Regions from separate parts of the Kitasatospora sp. NPDC051914 genome, predicted to be linked through region 2. Evidence: riboswitches for the same ligand, from Rfam matches in the RefSeq annotation. Region 2 holds a riboswitch; each other region holds the start of a gene.
What was found. A riboswitch is a leader RNA that binds a small molecule or an ion and turns the genes downstream of it on or off. The one in region 2 is predicted to bind cyclic di-AMP.

Region 1: another riboswitch for cyclic di-AMP. It lies ahead of AB0M03_RS23385 (transglycosylase family protein); the one in region 2 lies ahead of AB0M03_RS38550 (hypothetical protein).
Region 3: another riboswitch for cyclic di-AMP. It lies ahead of AB0M03_RS19165 (M23 family metallopeptidase); the one in region 2 lies ahead of AB0M03_RS38550 (hypothetical protein).

The regions. Positions count from the first base shown of each region.
Region 1 covers NZ_JBFAXX010000036.1:16,100-21,358, reverse strand. Annotated here, with positions in the region: gene AB0M03_RS23400 (glycoside hydrolase family 13 protein) at 1-952, shown strand, start outside; gene AB0M03_RS23395 (LacI family DNA-binding transcriptional regulator) at 954-1,997, shown strand; gene AB0M03_RS23390 (hypothetical protein) at 2,143-2,346, opposite strand; gene AB0M03_RS23385 (transglycosylase family protein) at 2,545-3,744, opposite strand; cyclic di-AMP (ydaO/yuaA leader) riboswitch at 3,729-3,927, opposite strand; gene AB0M03_RS23380 (hypothetical protein) at 4,188-5,259, shown strand, end outside.
Region 2 covers NZ_JBFAXX010000122.1:7-5,265, reverse strand. Annotated here, with positions in the region: gene wecB (UDP-N-acetylglucosamine 2-epimerase (non-hydrolyzing)) at 1-1,082, shown strand, start outside; gene AB0M03_RS38555 (family 16 glycoside hydrolase) at 1,133-1,837, shown strand; gene AB0M03_RS38550 (hypothetical protein) at 2,301-3,731, opposite strand; cyclic di-AMP (ydaO/yuaA leader) riboswitch at 3,734-3,913, opposite strand; gene AB0M03_RS38545 (hypothetical protein) at 4,364-4,900, shown strand.
Region 3 covers NZ_JBFAXX010000027.1:20,155-25,413, forward strand. Annotated here, with positions in the region: gene AB0M03_RS19145 (hypothetical protein) at 1-2, shown strand, start outside; gene AB0M03_RS19150 (sensor domain-containing protein) at 64-792, opposite strand; gene AB0M03_RS19155 (GNAT family protein) at 891-1,487, opposite strand; gene AB0M03_RS19160 (hypothetical protein) at 1,568-2,455, shown strand; gene AB0M03_RS19165 (M23 family metallopeptidase) at 2,481-3,251, opposite strand; cyclic di-AMP (ydaO/yuaA leader) riboswitch at 3,263-3,422, opposite strand; gene AB0M03_RS19170 (YiaA/YiaB family inner membrane protein) at 3,646-3,936, shown strand; gene AB0M03_RS19175 (4-oxalocrotonate tautomerase family protein) at 3,951-4,163, opposite strand; gene AB0M03_RS19180 (alpha/beta hydrolase) at 4,308-5,144, shown strand; gene AB0M03_RS19185 (TetR-like C-terminal domain-containing protein) at 5,144-5,259, shown strand, end outside.

The sequences.
Region 1 (5,259 bases), on a different contig from region 2:
CAACGACGTGATGCCCTTCTTCGACCAGGACGGCGTCCACGAGATCTACCGCGACTGGCGCAAGATCCTCGACGAGTACCCGGGCGAGCGCATCGGCGTCGCCGAGGCCTGGACCCCGACCGTCCAGCGCACCGCCAACTACGTCCGCCCCGACGAGCTGCACCAGGCCTTCAACTTCCAGTACCTGGGCACCTCCTGGGACGCCGCCGAGCTGCGCGAGGTCATCGACGTCTCGCTCGACTCGATGCGCCCGGTCGACGCCCCCACCACCTGGGTGCTCTCCAACCACGACGTCACCCGGCACGCCACCCGCTTCGCCAACGAGCCGGGCCAGGGCACCCAGATCCGCACCGCCGGCGACCGCGAGCTCGGCCTGCGCCGCGCCCGCGCCGCCAGCCTGCTGATGCTGGCGCTGCCCGGCTCCGCCTACGTCTACCAGGGCGAGGAGCTCGGCCTGCCGGACGTCACCGACCTGCCGGACGAGGTCCGCCAGGACCCGTCCTTCTTCCGGGCCTCCGGCCAGGACGGCTTCCGCGACGGCTGCCGGGTGCCGATCCCGTGGTCCGGCACCGAGGCCCCGTACGGCTTCGGCCCCAACGCCGGCGGCCCGAGCTGGCTGCCGCAGCCCGCCGAGTGGGCCGGGCTGAGCGTCGAGGTCCAGACCGGCGACCCGACCTCCACCCTGGAGCTCTACCGCTCCGCGCTGGCCGTCCGCCGCGCGCACCCCGCGCTCGGCGCCGGCACCGAGGTGACCTGGCTGGAGGCGCCCGAGGGCGTGCTGGCCTTCCGCCGGGACAGCGCGCAGGGCTCCTTCGTCTGCACCTCCAACACCACCGGTGCGCCGGTCCGGATCGCGGCTCCCGGACGTATCCTGCTGTCCTCCGCGGACACCGAGGCCGCGGACGGCGAGATTCTGCTGGCAGCGGACAGCACCGTATGGTGGGCGGTCTGAGATGGTTGCAATAGGCTCTGGGATCGTGACTACGGCGCGACTCTCGGACATCGCGGCGCAGGCGGGGGTCAGTGAAGCCACCGTCAGCCGCGTACTCAACGGCAAGGCGGGCGTCTCCGCGACCACCCGCCAGACCGTACTGGCCGCCCTCGACGTACTCGGGTACGAGAGGCCCACCCGGCTGCGGCAGCGCAGCGCGGGTCTGATCGGCCTGATCATCCCGGAGCTCAACAACCCGATCTTCCCGGCGCTCGCGCAGGTGATCGAGCAGGTGCTCAGCCGGCACGGCTACACGCCGGTCCTGTGCACCCAGACCCCCGGTGGCTCCACCGAGGACGAACTCGTGGAGCTGCTGGTGGAGCGGGGGGTGGCCGGCATCGTCTTCGTCTCCGGCCTGCACGCCGACACCACGGCCGACCACGAGCGGTACAACAAGCTGATCGGCCGCCAGGTGCCGTTCGTGATGATCAACGGCTACAGCGAGCGGATCGCCGCGCCGTTCATCTCGCCGGACGACCGGGCAGCGATGTGGATGGCCGTCCAGCACCTGGTCGAGCTCGGACACACGAAGATCGGCCTCGCGATCGGGCAGCGGCGCTTCGTGCCGGTGCTCCGGAAGGTCGAGGGCTTCCGGGCGGCAGTGCAGGAACTCCTCGGGCTGACCGAGGAGGAGGCCGACGGCTGGGTCCACCACACGCTGTTCAGCGTGGAGGGCGGGCACGCCGCGGCCGGTGTGCTGCTCGACAAGGGTTGCACCGCGATCGTCTGCGGCAGCGACATGATGGCGCTCGGCGCGATCCGCGCGGCCCGGCAGCGCGGGCTGTCCGTGCCGCAGGACGTCTCGGTGGTCGGGTTCGACGACTCGCCGCTGATAGCGTTCACCGAGCCGCCGCTGACCACCATCCGTCAGCCGGTGGAGGCCATGGCCACCGCCGCCGTCGACGCCCTCCTCGAGGAGGTCGGCGGAAACCCCGCGCAGCGCGCGGAGTTCATGTTCCAGCCGGAGCTCGTGATGCGCGGCTCCACCGGCGCCAGCGTGCGCTGACCCCCCGCCGAGCCCACCGGGCGGCGGCACACCCGTACGGCCCCGGAGAGCCCTCTCTCCGGGGCCGCAGCCGTCCCTGGGGGTCCCGCGCCCCAGCGATTGTCCCGGTGCCCCTGGTGGTTGCCCGGGGCCGTCAGACGATCCCTCAGCCCTCTTCGACGGTGCGGTGCGGCCGGGCGGTGCGTTCGGCGTCGGCGGCATCGCCGGTGCGGGCCTCGGTGCGCCGGCTGCGGGCCAGGTAGTCGCGGACGACGAGCTCGACCGCGTCCTGCGGGTTGCCCGCTCCGGCGGCCAGCATGACCTCGATCGCCAGATCGGCGTCCAGTGTGACGGTGACCTTCGCTGCCATGGCGACTCCTCAACTCCGGGGGAGCGTCAGCCTATCCGGGCGGGAAAGCGGGAAGCGGGAAAGCGGGCAGGCCGAAGCCCCGGAGCGGCGGAAGGCTGCTCCGGGGCGTCGGTCGGGAGAGGGGCGCCCGGGCCGTGGGACCCAGTCACGGCTTCGGGCGCCTGGCTCCGGCGTACGGGACGCCGGGGCGGGGGTGGATCAGACCCGGCCGGCGAAGTCCGGCGCCCAGTTGGCGATGGTCTGGACGCGCACACCGGCGCGCGGGTTGGCCGCCTCGACGTACTTGCCGTCGCCGATGTACATGGCGACGTGGTGCACGCCCGAGTTGGCGCCGTTGTTGGACCAGAACAGCAGGTCGCCCGGCTGCAGGTTGTCCAGCGAGACGCGGGTCGAGTAGTCGGCCTGGTCGGCGGCGATGCGCGGGACGGAGATGCCCGCGGCGCGCAGCGCGGCCTGGGTGAGGCCGGAGCAGTCCCAGCCGCCGTTGCCGGTGCCGCCGTAGATGTAGGCCTGGCCCACCTTGGAGAGCGCGAAGTTGACCGCGGCGGCCTTGGAGCCGGTGGCCTTCGCGGCCGTGGTGGTGGTGCTCGCCTTGACCGCGGTGGCCGGGGCGGCCTGCGCCCTGGCCGGGGCGGCCTGGGTGGCGCCGGTGCCGAGCGACAGCTTCTGGCCCGGGTAGATGGAGTGCGGACCGTTCTTCAGGACCGACTTGTTGATCTCGTAGAGCTTCTGCCAGCCGCCCTGGACGTGGTTGCGCTCGGCGATGGTCGACAGCCAGTCGCCGGCCCGGACGGTGTAGGTGCCGCCGTGGTTCCAGCGGTTCTGCTGCCAGGACTTCTTGCCCTGCCAGGCCTTGCCGTCCTGGGAGGTGCCGGCGGAGGCGGTGGAGCCGCTGCTCGCGGTGGTGGAGCCGGTGCTCGGCGCGGCCGGGGCGGCCGGCTTGGCGGCCGTGCTGCTGCCGGTCGAGGCGGTGGTGGTGGAGGACGAGCCGCCGGGGTTGATCTCCGGGGCCGGGCCGCCCTTGGTCAGGCCGGCCTTGACCGAGCAGACGGGCCAGGCGCCGGGGCCCTGGACGGCCAGGACCTTCTCGGCGATGGCGATCTGCTGGTCCTTGGTGGCGAGGTCGGCGCGGGCGGCGTAGGCGGTGCCGCCGAAGGAGGACCAGGTGCTGTTGGTGAACTGGAGGCCGCCGTAGAAGCCGTTGCCGGTGTTGATGTGCCAGTTGCCGGTGCTCTCGCACTGGGCGACCTTGTCCCAGGTGGCGACCGAGGCGGCGGAGGCGGTGCCGGCGGCGAGGGACGGGATCGACAGACCGATGCCGACGACGCCGGTGGTGGCGAGAATGCGGCGGCCGCGCTTGGAGTTGATGGACAGCATGAAGGAGCGTTCCTCTCCCACGCCTGCGAGGTGAGCTGTCGGATTCGGGCTGGAGTTGCCCGGCCGCCCGCGCGGAGGCAGCGGTCTTTCCGCTGTTTCCGCGCGCGCGGCTTCACCCCAAGCCGAGGAACGGCGCATGGCCGTTCCCGGGCGACTTACCTGGTTCCCCCGCCCCTGCCGAAGTGCGTTTCGCATTGCCAGTCGGACCGCCGGCAGGACTCGGCGTTCGGGCCAACTGGGTCCGTGTGACCACGAACGTGGGAGGACATTAGACAGAGTTAAGTTCAAACCGCAAACATGTGTGATGCCGATCACAGTCGATCTTGAATGAATTCATGATCGATTCTTCGGTGTGATCGTGATCGAATTCGGCCGCTTCTGCGCAAAACTCTTGGGTCGAAACGGGCTTGTTTATGCTTCAGGCGTCGGGCCCGGGCGGGGCCCGGGGGAGGGGTGGGCCGATCATGGAGCACGGTGACGGGATGCCCGAAGGGGTGCCGCGGCGGGCGGGCTCGCACCGTCGCCCGGGGCGCCGCCGGCTGCTCGGCTGGATCGCCGCGCCGGTCGCCGCCGCAGCGGTCGGCGGCGGGGAGTTGGCCCGCCGGGCGCTCGCCGCTCCGGCCGCCCCGCCGCCGGCCTCCGCGGCACCCTCCGCGGGCCCTGCAGGGGCCTCTGCCGGGCACGCGCACGCCGCCCCGGCCCCGGCCGAGCCCTCGCCTTCCCCGGTCGATCTGACGGGCCGCCGTTGGTCGGACGCGGCCGGCTGGGGCGGCGCCGTACCCGGCTCGAAGAGCGCCGTGCGGATCGCCGACCGGGTGCTGCTGGACGTGGACGCCGCGGTCGGCTCGCTGCTCGTGGAGCCGGGCGGTTCGCTGGTCTTCGCCCCCGGGCGCAGCGTCGCGCTGGCCTCGGCGGGCAGCGTCGAGGTGCGCGGCACCCTGGTGCTGGCCCCCGCGGACGGCTCCGTGCACGCCCTGAGATTTCCATCTGTGGACGAACGATCCTTCCGGGGCGGCGGCATGACGGTGGTGGAGGGGGACACCGGCCTCTGGGTCACCGGCTCCGGCTACCTGCGACTGGACGGCGCCGCCAAGACCGCGTGGGTGCGGGCCGCGGCCGCGCTGAAAGCCGGCGCCATCGAGCTGCAGCTGGCCGAGCCGCCGACCGGCTGGCAGCCCGGCGACGAGCTCGCCGTCACCCCGACCGGACCCCCCGACGAGGACGACTTCTCCACCCGGTACGATCTGTGCACGATCAGACGGATCGACGGCCGCACCGTCACGCTGACCGCACCCCTGGCGCACGCCCACCCGCGCGTCGCGGTCGGCGGCGGCGTCACCGCGGGCGCCGAGGTGCTCAACCTGACCCGCAGCGTGCGGATCGAGGGCACCCCCCGCGGTCGTACCCACGTCCACCTGACCAGCTCCCGGCGGGCCGACGTCCGGCACGCCGCCCTCCGCTGGGTCGGCCCCCGCAAGGCGGGCAAGGAGACCTGGAACGGCACCCCGGTCACCGAGCCGGTCCTCGGCCGGTACG
Region 2 (5,259 bases):
TGGACGACTGCGAGGACTTCGCCCCGGTACTGATCAACACCGGCCAGCACCGCGAGATGATCGACCAGATGCTGGACCGCCTGGAACTGACCGCCCATCACGACCTGGAGGTGATGACCCACCGCCAGCAGCTGTCCGACCTGACCTCCCTGCTGGTCGGCAGGCTCGGCGAGGTACTGCGCGCGGAAGGACCCGACCTGGTCATCGTCCAGGGCGACACCACCAGCACCCTGTGCGGTGCCCTCGCCGCCTTCTACGAACGCATCCCGGTGGCCCACGTGGAGGCCGGACTGCGCAGCGGCGTCCTCGACAACCCGTTCCCCGAGGAACTCAACCGACTGCTGGTCACCCGACTCACCCGCTGGCACTTCGCCCCCACCGAGTGCGCCGGCAAACAGCTCCAGGCCGAGGGCGTGCCCTCCGACAACGTCTACGTCACCGGCAACACCGTGATCGACAACCTGCTGTGGACGCAGTCCCGCCAGGTCGGCCGCTCCGCGTTCCGCACCCGGCGCCGCGGCATCCTGGTCACCCTGCACCGGCGGGAGAACCAGGGCGACCAGATGCGCGCCATGGCCGCCACACTGCTGCGCCTGGCCCAACGCAGCGACGTCGAGATCCTGCTGCCGGTGCACCGCAGCCCGGCCGTCCGCGAGGTGCTGCTGACCGCGCTCGGCCACCACCCGCACATCACGCTGACCGACCCGCTGGACTACTTCGACTTCACCGCCTCGCTGGCCGCCAGCGAGATCGTCCTCACCGACTCCGGCGGCGTGCAGGAGGAGGCCCCCAGCCTGGACAAGCCGGTCCTGGTCCTGCGCACCACCACCGAGCGCCCCGAGGTGGTCTCCACCGGTGCCGCCCGGCTCGTCGGCACCGACCCCGACGCCATCCACACCGCGACCAACGCCCTGCTGGACGATCCCGCCCTCTACCGGAGCATGGCCGACGCCCGGAGCCCGTTCGGCGACGGCCGCGCGGCGCAGCGGATCGTCACCCGGCTGGCCGAGGACTTCGCGTCCGCCTCGACGGTCGGCACCGCGGTCGGCGCGGCCACCGGCGACATCCTGGCGCAGCGGTGAGACCCGTCCGCGGCCCTCGCCCGGAGGTGACGGACGCCGCGGAGCGGACCATGCTGGTGGACATGCACCTGGACCGGCCCACCTGGGCCGCGCTCACAAGAGGCCGGGCGGGCCGCCCGCCCCGACCCTCCCGGCGGATCCGGTGGATCCTGGTGACCCTGGGCAGCCTGCTCATCGCGCTCGTTCTGGTGGTGGCCATCGGCCTGTCCTCCGGATCGGACGTCAAGACGGTCCACGGACCCTGGCGGGTGGTGTTCGACGGCGAGGGGCTCGTCGGCTTCGACGACGGCACGGTGGTCCTGAAGCCCCGCCACTCCGCCGCGCCCTCCGAGACCCACGCCGCGCTGGTGGTCTCCGTCGACTCCCACGGCAAGCTCGACTACCGGCTCCAGATGCGCACCGCCGAGCAGTTCCGCCGGCCCGACCCCAACTCCTGGGAGGTCGCCTGGGTGCTGTGGCACTACACCGACCCCCAGCACTTCTACTACCTGGCCCTCAAACCCACCGGCTGGGAACTGGGCAAGGAGGACCCCGCCTATCCGGGCTCCCAGCGCTTCCTGGCCACCGGCCTTCCCGCCTACCCGATCGGCCCCTGGTACGACGTCGAGATCCAGCAGAGCGGCCCGACCATGTCGGTGACCGTGCAGGACCGGCCCCTGGTCACCTTCACCGACGAGGAACGCCCCTACCTGGAAGGCAACGTCGGCCTGTACAGCGAGGACGCCCACGCCGAGTTCCGGCACTTCGCGTATTGATCGGACGCAGCCGCGCAGGCGGCCGTCACCGCCAACGGCCCCACGCGTGCCGCGGGCGCCGACCACGGTGGAAAGCCCGATCGCGCAGGGCCCGGTCGACCAACGGCACGCCCCGCACGTCCGGCTGCGACCCGAGCGGCCGCACGGCCCCCACGGCCAATTCCGCCGCAGGTGCAACTTCCCCGGCCGGGAGATGCGCTGCTCTTATCGCCGGCCCTGCGGCGCCTCATTTCGACGAGGACGGAAGAACGACGGAATCGTTCTCCTCGAGGCCCGAAACCACTTCCGTGAGCTGGTCACCGGCAAGCCCGGGCCGCACTGTCGTGCGGACCCGAACGCTCCTTCGGTACCAGGTCGGCCCGGCCCGTTCACCGGCGCTCGGCGCCTGCCCGGTCGGGGCCGTCTCGGTGTTGGCAGGGGGCGCCGGTGTTGTTCCGGCGCCCCCGGGGTGACCGCCTCCGTGTCAGGGGGTGGGCACGGGCATCGTCGCGAATGCGGTGTTCAGGCTCTGCCACATGGGCTTGGTGGTGGGGATCATGTCCTCGGCGTAGTTCCACCAGAAGTACCCGCCCGCGTAGTAGGGCAGGTCGATGTGCAGGCCGTAGTAGTAGTTGAGGAGCGTGGTGGCCTGGCTCTGGGTGGTGGTGGTGACGGGGTCGGGCAGGCCGATTTCACCGAAGGCGAGTTTGGCGTTCGGGTACAGCGTGTGCAGTTGCTGGAAGTAGGCGGTCCAGGTGGCCGCGCTCGGCCGGATGTTGTTGCAGTCGGCTTCGTAGTAGCTGAGCGTGACGTAGTCGAGGCCGTTGCGCATGCTCGCGGGCACGTACTGGTTGGTGAAGGCGATCGGGTCGAGCTCGGAGGGGCCGTTGCCGCAGCCGATGTCGTAGTAGAGGGTCAGTGCGGCGCGCTTGCCGGCGGCCTTGACCTGGTTGTAGGCATCGGTGATCTTGGCGGAGACGTCGCTGTAGCTGCCGGTCCAGTTGCCGTTGACCTCGTTGCCGATCTCCCAGAGGTCGACCTGGTTGCCGAAGGCGTTCAGGTACTGGGCGACCCGGTCGTGGTAGGCCTGGGCGGAGTAGTCCTTGAGGTAGTAGGAGTCGAGGACCTCGCCCATGAGGTAGCTGACCGGCTGGAGCTGGTTGACCGCCTGGGTGTACTGGGAGGGGTTCACGTTCTCGTCGAAGACGATGCGGGTGGTCGGCCTGTGGGACAGCTGCTTCGACGAGGCGACGATGGCGGCGAGGTTCGAGACGTCGTCGACGGTGACGCCGTACAACGGGCCGGGCAGCTCCCTCATGCCCGCCGGAGCCTGCGTGGCGGTGGCGGTGGCGGTGGGCGCGGGGATCGGGGTCGGGGCGCTCGACGTCGGTGCCGTGGTGGGTGTTGCGGCCGTGGCGGTCGGGCTAGGTGTCGCCGTGGCGGTCGGGGAGGCCGTGGCGGTCGGGGAGGCCGCCGTGGCGCTCGCGGTCGGCGCTGGGGTGGATCCGTCGCCGACGGTCAGTGTGCGCGCGGGCAGGTTGTGCCGGGTGCCCGCAAGGTCGCGCCAGTAGCCGAACTCGGAGTAGGTGCCGGCCGGCAGGGCCAGCGCGCCGGTGGTGATCGACACACCCCCCGGGCAGATCCGTACGGAGCGGGCCGCGCCGGGGAAGTCGGTGCGCTTGCCCGCGGGGTCGCGTACCGAAACACCCAGGGTGTCGGCGGTGAAGCAGCGCGAGGAGTGCACGGCGAGGGTCGCGGTGGCGGCGGTGCCGGCGGCCATGGCGGTCGGGCCGAGCCCGTCCTGGACGACCTTGGGGCCGTCGGCGGAGGCCTGCGCATGGCCGACAAGAGGGATGGCCAGCAGGCCGACAGCGGCCAGCGCGCCGATCCGGACAGGAGTGGAGATAAAACGCATGGGCGGTACCTCTGCGACGCCTGCGAGGTGAGCTGTCGGGTTCGGGCCGCATGAGGTGGCCCGGCCGCCCGTGGAACGGCTTCACCCCTAGCCCGGGCCGGACCCGTGCGCGTGCGTGCGTGCGGGGGCCAAGGCGTCCTACCTGGTTCCCCCGCTCCCGTCCGTACCGGTGCTCGATCGACCGCCGACGGGTGGACGGGACTCGGCGTCCCGGCAGCGGGTCCGTCTTTCGGCGGACGACGCGAAGCAGGCTAGCAGGAGACATCGTGTACGAGTCAACGCTCTGCGCCGCACCTCACGCACTGTGCAGCAGGCCGCTGCGCTGCGCCGCTGCGCCCCCTCGCGCCGGACGGACACGGCGGGAAAGGCGGCGACGGCTTCGGCCGGTCCTGCCCGAACAAGGGCTCTGCCGGCTCCCGGGTCGCCCGGGCGCGGGGGAGGAGCGGACCAGTCGCCGGCCCCGCCCACGCGGCCGTCGTGGACCGGCGGCGAGGCGATCGGGATGTCCCCGGTCGCCGTGCTCTCCCGGCAACGCTGCGGCCTGCGCGAGGGCCGCTTGGCAGCGTCCGGCCCTGCCCGGACGGGCGCGGCGCGGTGGCCGCCCGCCCGAGACACCCCTGCCCACCGGCCCGGTGCAGCCCGACCGGCACCCCGCCCCCGCCGCGGCCGCCGCCGAAGCCGCGGCCGCGGCGGGCCGGCGGCCGGCCCCGGTACCCCCGCTCCTGCCGCAGGCCGAACACCTCGCCCTCACCGCCACCCTCGCCGGACAACAGGTCCCCGAAGCCTGGCTGGAGAACATCCCGGCCCCCGACGAGGACGACACCGGCCAGCAGCACCTCTACCGGCGCCTGGTCGCGGCCGTCGCCCACTGGCGGTTGCGCCACCACGTGAGCGGCGACGACCCGCTCGGCCCGCCGCCCGACGGCCCCGCCCACGACGAATGGCAGCACCTGGCCCAGGCCCTCGACCTCTACCAGCGCGCCCGGATCGAGGACCGCCTGCAACTGCTGCGCCTGCGCCGCGACGCCGACCGCGAACGCCTCGAGGCCGCCGCCCGGCAGGCCGCCGCCACCCCCACCGCCCGCACCCCCGCCGCCAGGCCCGCCCGCCCCGCCCAGCGCGGACGGCCCTCCCGGCCCCGCCGCCCCGGCGGCCGGGGCCGCCGCTGACCGCGCTGTCGGCGTACTCGTTGAAGTTCAGGCGGGTACAGATGGACGTGCTCAGCCGCGTGACTTGTCAGGACCCGCACCTACCGGGACAGCAGAGAGCCCTTGTCGTCCGCGCCGGCCGGACCGGATGATCAGCTCATGTACGTAGGCCAAGGCACCTTCGACGACATCCCCCTGGGTGCCCTCTTCCCCCAGCTGTCTGCCGCTGGCGTCGAATCACTGAACCTCTTTCATCCTGTCTCGTCGGGGTGAAATGCCTGGTCAGCGGGTTCCAGTGACGCAACAGGGCCCCTCGTCGTTGCCGTGGTGATCTCACTCATCACGTCGCCGCCGAGGGGCCCTGTTGGTCTCGTATCGAG
Region 3 (5,259 bases), on a different contig from region 2:
GAGACCGTACGGCCGGGCCCCGGCGAGCGGCGCGGGCCGGGCCGGTGCCGCCCGCCCGGCTGCTCAGCGGCCGCCCAGCAGGCCGCGGGCGGCGAGGCGGTTGACCCCGGTGAGGCCGCGGATCATCAGCGGAGTGAGCAGCACCAGGACGATGCCGATCGCCGAGACGCCGGCGATCTGCGCGGGCGAGGTGATGTAGTACTCGTGGTGGCGGCCGGCGTCGGTGGTGAAGTCGAACACCCGGTACCCGGGCCAGTCGGTGTAGCGGGCGAAGACCCAGTGGTAGAGCGGGTAGAGGGCGACGACCCAGCCGGTCACCAGGAAGGTGACGGTGAGGGCGAAGCTCAGCACCGCCCAGGGGAACATCACCACCTGGTGCAGCACTCCCCGCCAGCCGGCGCCGTCGGCGAGCCGCGCGGTGACGGCGCCCCAGAACCCGGCCCGGGCGGGCCGCACCGGCGCGGGCGCCGCGATGTCGGCGCCGAGCAGGGTGCGGGCGCGGTACCGCTCCAGTGCGCCGAAGCCGCGGGCCGCGGACAGCAGCAGGGCCAGCACGGGCAGGCCGAGCGCGGTGACCGCCAGGCCGAGACCGGCCGAGAAGAGCGTCACGGCGACGGTGAACGCGGCGATCGCGATCGGCAGGCCCGTGAGGACGTAGCCGACCTCCCGGTAGGTGGTGCCGGAGAACGGCGCCCGGAAGAAGCCGGGCCGGCGGGCGGCGGGCGCGTCGGCCGGGTGCCGGCCGGTGGCCGGGTGCAGTCCGGTGGTCGAGTACAGCGGTGCGGTGGTCATCGGGGCCCCCTCGGTGCGTCCTGGTGTGCACACCACGGTGCCGGACCGGCCGCTCCGGCGTAATGCAGCCCGCTGCCGGATCCGGGGTGGGGCTGGCCCTACCCCCGTCCTGCGGCGGGCTGCACCCACTCCTCCTCCAGCAGGGAGAACAGCAGGGAGTCGTGCCAGGTGTCGCGCAGGTGGAGGTCGTGCCGGATGCGGCCCTCCGGTTGGAAGCCGGCCCGGGCGAGCACCCGGGCGGAGGCGGTGTTGGCCGGGTCGACGCGGGCGGCGAGCCGGTGCAGGCCGAGGGTGCCGAACCCGAACCCGCAGAGCATGGCGGTGATCTCGCCGGCGTAACCGTTGCCCCAGGTGTCGCGGCGCAGCGCGTAGCCGATGGTGGCGGCGCGCTGCCCTTCGAGGCCGAGGACGGCGTTGCCGATCGGCAGCGCCTCCGGGCCGTCCTCACGGAGCGTCACGGCGAGGCGGTAGACGGTCCGCGGGTCCTTCTCGGCCTCTTCGAGGTAGAGCTCGATCTGGTCGGCGCACTCCTCCTCGTCGCGCGGTTCGAAGGGCAGGTAGCGGGCGGTCTCCGGGTCCCCGAAGATCGCGTGCAGGGCCGCGGTGTCCTCCGGGGTGAGCCGGAACTCGCGGATCGCCAGGCGCGGTCCGGTCAGGCGGACCTGTCGCACCGTCCGGACCTGTTCGGGTGTCATGGCGGCCGACCCTACCCTGCCGCCCCGCGACGGGCCCGCCGTGCCGCACGCCGGTCGCCGCACCGGCTACCGTACGGGGCGTGGACGACGAAGACCTGCAGCTCATCCCCCGTACCTGCGCCGAGGAACTGCTCGCCTGGGCGGATGCCGAGGGCCGCGCACCCGTCCCGGAGGAGGCGCTCCGGGAAGTGCTGACGCTGCTGGAACTGGGCGGCGCCCCGATGCACGACGGCCGGCCCGAGCTGGGCTCGGCCGTGCTGGAGCAGCTGTTGCACGAACGGCTCCACCTGTACGTGCAGCCGGCCGGCGACCCGGCGGCCTACGGGGAGGCGGTGCGGCTGCTGATCGACCGTCAGCGGGCGGCGCGGCGGCTGAACGCGAAGCGGCAGGAGCGCCTGCACGCCGAGGCGGAGTGGCAGGGCGAGCTGCTGGGGACGCTGCTGCGGCGGCCGCAGCTGCTGACCTGGCCGCGGCTGTACACGCTGCTGCTGCGCGCCGACGGCGTGGACACCGGGGATGCGGCGGCGGTGCGGGCCTGGCTGGACGCCTTCCGCGCGCTGGAGCCGGACGGCCGGACGGCGGCGTACGAGGCCCTGGTGGAGACCGGTGCGCTGGACGCGATGACCGGTGCGGACGCCGCACTGGGCTGGGGCGAGGCGCACCTGCTGTCGATCGGCATGGCCACCGACGGGGCACGGCGGCTGCTGGAGTACGGCCTGATGCAGCGCAGCTACCGCAACCTGGCGGCGCTGACCGCGATGGGCGAACCGATGCCGTTCGAGCTGCGGGGCGAGTTCGAGGACTTCGAGCAGGTCGTGGCGGACGTCGCGCTGTGGCTCTGCGGCGAGTGGACGGTGCCCGGGCTGCCGGCCCTGCTGGTCGCGGAGTACTCGGACCTGGCCCCCGAACCGGGCACCGAGGAACTGGAGGCGTACGCGGCGGCCCGGCAGACGCACGACGAGGAGTGAGCGAAGCCGGGGGCGTGCGTTTCGGCTAGGGCTGGACGCCGTGGGAGCGGAGCCAGCTCAGCGGGTCGACGGGGGCTCCGCCGCCGGGGCGGACCTCCAGGTGGAGCCGGGGCGAGGTGACGCTGCCGGTGGCGCCGACCGCGCCGAGGACGGTGCCGCGCTCGACCGGGCCGTCGGTGGTGGCGAGCCGGGCGAGGTGGCAGTACCAGATCTCGGTGCCGTCGGGCAGGGTCTGGACGATGCGGTAGCCGTACGAGCCGGCCCAGCCGGCCGAGGTGACGGTGCCCGGGCCGACCGCGGTGACCGGGGTGCCGGTGGCGGCCTCGAAGTCGAGGCCGGTGTGCAGGTGGGCCCAGTGCGAGCCGGAGGGGCCGTACTGGGTGCCCAGGGTGTAGCCGGTGGTCGGCAGGGCGAGGGCGGTGGCCTCCACGGCGGCCTGCGCGGCGCGGCGGGCCTCGGCCTCCTGGGCGGCGGCGAGGCGGGCGGCCTCGTCGGCGGCGGTGCGGTGGTCGGCCTGCTGCTGGATGCGGGCGGCGAGGGCGAGGCCCGGGTCGGCGTCGGGTGCCTCGTCGGGGACGGAGACGGCGGGCTCGGCAGCGGCGGCCGGGCCGGCGGCGGCCGCGGTGAGGCCGGCGGCACCGAAGGTGGCGGCCATGGTCGCGGTCACACCGAGCAGCGGGCTGCCGCCCCTGGTCTGGCGGGGCAGCCGGTGGCGGGCCTGTTCGGCCTGCTCCCAGGGGTGGTCGAGGAGCCGGGTGGCTGCGGCGGTGGGGTCCGCCGAGTGCGTCGACGCCACGGGGGCGCACTCCTTTCCTTCCCTCTCGCCGACCGGGTTAGCTGACGGGTTCGGAGCAGGAAGGTCTCCTACGGCTGGGCCACCGGCCCGGCCGATTCACCCCAAGGAAGGTGGTTCCCCGGCTCCCGGGCCCACCGTGAAGGCAGACGCGGGATTGAGCGACACGCGCACGGTGCCGTGTCGGTACGGCGTTGCCGACCGCGCTGCGTTATCAAACGTTAATGCTATGCCCGCCCTGATTCCAAGCGTCTGAGCCAGTGGATTCGTCGGGACTACGGGCACGATGGGCGATTTGCCATGGATTGTCGGTTGGATGGTGACTCAGGGTGATAAGCCGTCGAAGCTGAGTATCCGTACTCATGCCGGTCCACCGGCGCTCCGGGACGCTGCAGGCATGAGCGCACCCATGCAGCCCCGCACCACGGCCGCCTACTACGTGCAGGCCGTCCTGTCCTTCGCCCTCGCCACGGCCGCCCTCGCGATCGGGATCGCCTGCCTTCCGGTGGACGCCTGGGTGCGGGCCTTCCTGGCGGTCGCCCTGCTCTACGTCATCACCTCGGCGTTCACCCTGGCCAAGGTGGTCCGCGACCGCCAGGACGCGGGCGAGCTCGTCTCCCGGGTCGACCAGGCCAGGCTGGACAAGCTGCTGGCGGAGCACGACCCGTTCCGGGCGGACGGCCTCTGAGCCGCCCGCCCCGGTCAGCCGCCGGAGGCGGCGGCGCGGGCCCGCTTGGCGGCGAAGGTCTCGCCGCCGGCCGACCAGTTCTCGGCCGGGAGCTCTTCGATGGCGACCCAGATGTTCGACGGGTCCACCCCGGTGATCCGGGCGTACGTCGCGGTGAGCTCCCGGGCGATCTCCGCGCGCTGCTCCTCGGTACGGCCGACCAGCTGCTTGACGCTGATGAAGGGCATGACGCCTCGCTCTCTCGGTTCCCGCGGTCCGGCGGCACGCTACCGCAGGGCGGGGCCGCACTTGACGGCTAAGGCTATTAGCCATAGCTTTTTGGCTACAGGCAATCAGCCAGGCATTCAGCCACCAGGCCGAGGAGGCCCGCCGTGAACGACACCCGGAGCGCACTGAAGACCCGCCACCTGGACGTCCCGGGCGGCCGGCTGGCCTACGACGACACCGAGCAGGGCGGCGGCGTCCCGGTCGTCCTGCTCCCCGGCATGCTCGACCTGCGCGCCGCCTACCGGCACCTGCACCCGCTGCTGACCGCCGCCGGGCACCGGGTGGTCACCATGGACCTGCGCGGACTCGGCGAGTCCTCGACCGCCTGGGACGACTACTCGCCGACCGCGATCGCCGGCGACGTCCTCGCCCTGCTCGACCACCTCGGCATCCGCCGCGCCGTCCTGGTCGGCAGCTCGTACACCGGCGCCACCGTCGTCCGGGCCGCGGCCGACGCCCCGGAGCGGGTCGCCGGAATCGTCCTGATCGACGCGTTCTTCGAGAACTTCCCGCCCAACCTGCTGCAGAAGGCGATGGTCGGCCTGCTCGGCCCGGCCCTCACCTGGTTCCCCTCGCTGTGGGGCGCGGCACAGAGGTTCTACTACCCGAACCGGCGCCCGGCCGACTTCGACGCCTACCGCGCCCGGCTGGTCGCCGCGCTCAAGCAGCCCGGCCGCCGGCAGGCGGTGCGCGGGTACGTCCGCGGCGACTCCGCACCGACCGGCTGGGGCGCGGACGTCACCTGCCCGGCGCTGGTCGTCATGGGCGGCGCCGACCCCGACTTCCCCGACCCGGCCGCGCTCGCCGAGCGCCAGGCGCAGGCCCTCCGGGGCCGTAAGGTGATCATCGAGGGCGGCGGCCACTACCCCATGGCCGGGTACCCGCAGGCCACCGCCGACGCCCTGCTGCCCTTCCTGGACGAAGTGAACGAGGTCGCCTGATGCCCAGGGCCGGACTGAACCCCGCCGCCGTCGTCGACCACGCGGTCGGACTCCTCGACGAGCAGGGCCCGGAGGCGCTGACCCTGGCCGCCGTGGCCGGCCGCGCCGGCGTCGC